DNA from 2 places in the Flavobacterium sp. GP15 genome. Region 2 is predicted to be linked to the other one. Evidence: riboswitches for the same ligand, from Rfam matches in the RefSeq annotation. Region 2 holds a riboswitch; the other holds the start of a gene.

Region 1 (2,410 bases), on a different contig from region 2:
ATTCCTGCTATCCGCTACAATCTTTTATTTTTTTAAACAAAAAATAAAAGGATTTCCACTTCTATCAGGGCTATCTTATATCTGTCAAATATAGAATATTTACTTTTTTAAAAAAAATACAAAACCATATACATTAATAAAAATACTAGCTTTTAAATTTTAATAATTCGATTCACCCATTTATCCCAAAAATTAGCATAAATAGCTATTAATGTAAAAACAAATAAGAACAAGTGATACCAAGCATTACTAATCAAATCTAAAAAGTTCAGCTTTCCATCTGCAAAGCTTAATATCAAAAGTACTTGAGCTCCATAAGGTAATATTCCTTGAATAACACAAGAAAAAATATCAAGTATGGTCGCGGTTTTCTTTGCACTCAAATTGTATTCATCATTAATTTCTTTTGCAATACTTCCTGTAATCACAATAGAAACGGTGTTATTAGCGATTGCTAAATTGGTTAATCCAACTAAAACACCAATTCCTGTCTGCGCCGATTTCTTACTCTTTATTCGCTTTTTAACTTGATATAAAACGTAATCAATTCCGCCCGCTTTATCAACCATCGCAGCTAAACCACCTGAAAGCATAGAAAGTAAGAATATTTCTGTCATACTGGTAAAACCTTCATATATTTTTTGGGTAAAAACCATAAGCGTAAAATTACCACCAAAATAACCTATAATTCCCGCTAACAATGTTCCTATAATTAAGGTAGAAAATACATTAATTCCAGAAACTGCTAATACAATAACGAGTATATAGGGTATGATAGCAATCCAATTAAAATCAGTTTTAGGGATGGCAACAGAAACAATTTCTGAGTTTAAACCCAAATAGAAAAATACTGCAATTGTAATTATAGCAGCTGGAAAAGCAATAAATAAATTAATTTTAAACTTGTCTTTGAGTTTACAACCTAAAGATTGTGTTGCCGCAATAGTAGTATCCGAAATCATAGAGAGATTGTCTCCTAACATAGAACCACCCAATAATGCACCCGAAATCAAAGGTAATGAAGCACCACTTTTATCCGCTAAACTCACTGCTATAGGACCAATTGCAACAATTGCCCCAACAGACGTACCAGTTGCAGTAGATAAAAATGCGGCAATCAAAAAAATACCTAAAGGAAAATAAGCAACATCAATATTGTTTATTCCCAAATTTACAACAGCATCTACTCCACCAGTAGCTTTACTCACTACAGCAAAAGCACCAGCAAGTAAATAAATAAGACACATCGTCATTATTTTACTTTCACCACAACCAGCAATTAGCGTATTCACTTTATCTTCTGTAGAAGATTTAAAAAGTAGGAAAGCCGCAATTATTCCAATTAAAACAGCAATTGGAGACGGGAAAGCATAAAAATCATCTAGCCAAATACCAACTCCTAAAAAAGTAGCAATAAAAATAAATAAAGGAATTAATGCGAATGGATTACCATTATTTTCACCTTGTTTAGTCATAATCATTTTTTAAATTAAAGGGCTATGACGAAAAACAAAAAAGCAAAACAGGAATAAAAAAACAACATTTTTTCCAAAGGATTTGGCTTATCGTTTTAGCACCTTGCTCGTTGTTGCAGGTTGCTATCTCTATTAAGAGATTCGTGATAACGGGAGCAAAAATAGTACTTATTTTTTTATATAAACAAATAAAAAATACTATTTATGAATTTAAAACAAAAAAAAAGACCTTACCGAAGTAAAGTCTTTCAATTGTATTAGTATAGAAATAACTTAAAAAGCTACATTCCATTTTGGCAATTTTCCATTTTCATCTAAGAAATTTTGTAAAACTTGTGCTTCTACAAATGTTGGAATTACTTTAGAATTATCATTAAAAGTCTCATACCAAACTACTTCAAGTGTGCTAATATCTTCTTTTTTCATTTGTGCTGGCCAAGAATATTTTCTTCCTGTTTTAGCGAATTGGTGTCCTTCGACTATTTTGTCATTCAAACCACCATTTTTAATTTTCAAAGTTCCGTCATTTTGAACAGTTCCAGTAGAACCAACCATAATTAACTCTTTTACTTCACCAACTGCATAAACCAAAAACACACCAGATCCTTCAGATGCATTGCAAACTTCTGCTAAACTATCTTCTGCTGTAAATGAAAACTGATTGGTAACTTTGAATTTTTCTAACTCCTTGTACATATATTATATTTTTATTTGAAATGGTCTTCCTAGATAAAACTCACAAAAATCGGAAAAGTTATCTAAACCATTCGTTTACATTTTTTATTTATCAAAAATAAATCTATTAAACACTATTTTTAATAAAGTGCAAAGGTATTCTTTAATTCCATTCAATAATAAAAAAGCCCCACAAAATGTGAGGCTTTTAATTTTTTTTTATAAATATAAAAGATTATCCTAAAACTTCTTTTACTTTT
Region 2 (2,410 bases):
AATCGCCTATCAAACTCACTCCTTCAAAAAGTTTATCTAATTTTTCAAATTCAACAGAGAAATCAATTGATTCAAATCCATCTTTTTGATATTTTTTAAAACTCTCTAAAAGTGGTTTGTAATTACCATTTTTCACAGCGATTGTTAAAATATCATCAAGTTCATCAGTAGCTTTTCCTCTTGCGGATACAACAACAGTAACTTTTTCTTCTTGCTTTATTTTACTTTCAATAATATTTAGAACCGTATTAATCCCTTCCCCATTTGCTAAAGATTTTCCGCCAAATTTCAGTACTTTCATTTGTTTTTTATTTTTGAAGACTACTTCTAATAAATTGTCTAATTGTTCATATTCTATCAAGAAAGCATCATGTCCGTGCTGCGAGTCAATCTCGCTATAGAATACATTGTTTTTAAATTTTTTGATATCGTTGTATGTTTCTTTATTCTCCTTTGCCGTAAAAAACAAGTCAGAGTTGATTCCTACTATATAAATATTGGCATCAACTTTAGAAATAAGAGATTCAAAAGATTCTCTATTCCGAGTGATATCAATGGTTTTTAATAATTGATTCATCATCTTGTAGGCCGATAACTGAAATCTTTTTTCCAATTTTTCTCCGTGATAATTCAACCAACTCTCCACTTGAAAAGTTTCGAGTTGCACATTAATATCTCGATTAAATTTTTCCTTAAAAGATTCAGGAGTTCGGTAACACAACATTGCGTGAATGCGTGCATCTTCTATAGGTTTTTTAGAATTATTTAAGATTTGCTCTTGCAAATAACAGTTAGCAATCAACCAATCGGTAGCCTTCCAATCGGTAGCAATGGGAATGAAATTTTGAGTTAATTTAGGCTCTAAGGCCAAAATTTCCCAACCTATTCCTCCACCTATTGATCCACCGATAAGCGCAAAAAGTTGATCAACTTTTAGCACACGAAGTCCTTCCAGAAAAATTTTAGCAATATCTCTTGCAATAAAATCCTTGTAATTGTCGATGGTAGCTGAATTAAAACCATTGCCTGGAACATCAAAAGCGATGATGGTATATTTTCGGGTATCAATTGTTTTATCAACGCCTACTATTTCGTTCCACCAACCAGCTTCACCAATAACTTGTGAGTTTCCAGTTAAAGCATGATTAATTAAAATTATGGGAGCAGAATGCAAATCGGCGCCAAAAATCTGATAGCTTAAATTTAGGGTAGCATAGAAAGCACCATTATGAGTGGTGAAATCTTGTAATTTAATTAATGAAGGTTTATTTTCCAATTTCAAATCTTTTATGATTTTTGATTTGTGTCTGGAAATATTAGAAAGAAAGCTAGAATATTGGGTATCTAGACGAATTCTTATTGTTATCTTTCCTAGCAACTGAAACAAATTCAGTTCAAGGTAGAATGCAGCACCTTCTCCGATAAATCGAAGGGTTGCTAAGGCTTCATCGGGTCTAATCCCTCTGCCTTTCTTTATAACATTTCAATACAAGTGTGAACTTAAAGCAGCAAATTAACTGCTATTATTTTTAAAAACCAAATTTTCGTGTCTTTTGATTTTTATAAGAAAAATAAAAGCAAAGTGTTAAACTTATAAATTAAAAGTAAAACTATACTATATCAGAGTAACACTTTGCATTTTTTTGTATCATCAGATAATGGAAATTACTTTCCCATTTCCTAAATAAACAACGCTTCATTCTCTTTTGAATACATTAAAAAAAGTAATGAATCTGTCACTTTATTTTGTGGCAAAGCATCATTTTTTGAAAATTCAAATCTCGAATCGATTAGTTCATTGATAAAGTCGTTCCCCTTTACTGTTTTATTTCTGAAATTAATACTTTTTAATAACTGAAATGTTTTTGCAAAATACTTAGTTGCACTCATAATTTAATAATTGTTTAGGTTTATAAAATTCTTTTTTGTTCTTATTGTTGTTATACTATCTTAGTTTTCAAATACTAGTAAAAAAACAAAAACCCTTTTAGATGACTATCCAAAAGGGTTTTAAGTTATATATCAAACTTATACTTTTGGAATCAACAGTCATGCATGCATAAAATGGTACACACCACAATTACATTGGTGACTTTTACGGTATTTATTGTCTTGTTTATTAGTTTTTTCATCTATTTCCGATTCTAATATAAATCAATTTAATTTTGTATGCTCATAAAAAAAGCCTCCCTATCATGGGAAGCTTATTTCTTATAATTTTAATTTAAAATTATGCAATAAACTACCCTCAGGAATTATCCTGACCGACTTTAAACATAGTGTAAATTGTATATTTCATCTTTATTTTTTTCAAAATCAAATATGCAACTTTTAATTCATATTTCCAAATAAAAAGACTGGATTTCTAATATTAAATAATCGTTAACAACCTTCTATTGTTTTCATATTC

What was found. A riboswitch is a leader RNA that binds a small molecule or an ion and turns the genes downstream of it on or off. The one in region 2 is predicted to bind S-adenosylmethionine.
Region 1: linked by a shared signal. The riboswitch ahead of H2650_RS11780 (Na+/H+ antiporter NhaC family protein) and the one ahead of thrA (bifunctional aspartate kinase/homoserine dehydrogenase I) in region 2 are both predicted to bind S-adenosylmethionine.

What each region holds. Positions count from the first base shown of each region.
Region 1 is NZ_JACFTC010000005.1:153,781-156,190, forward strand. Features, by position in the region: gene H2650_RS11780 (Na+/H+ antiporter NhaC family protein) at 153-1,475, opposite strand; SAM-I-IV-variant riboswitch at 1,533-1,630, opposite strand; gene H2650_RS11785 (hypothetical protein) at 1,749-2,171, opposite strand; gene sucD (succinate--CoA ligase subunit alpha) at 2,386-2,410, opposite strand, start outside.
Region 2 is NZ_JACFTC010000007.1:60,335-62,744, forward strand. Features, by position in the region: gene thrA (bifunctional aspartate kinase/homoserine dehydrogenase I) at 1-1,276, opposite strand, end outside; SAM riboswitch class I at 1,360-1,482, opposite strand; gene H2650_RS13435 (hypothetical protein) at 1,681-1,890, opposite strand; gene H2650_RS13440 (hypothetical protein) at 2,383-2,410, opposite strand, start outside.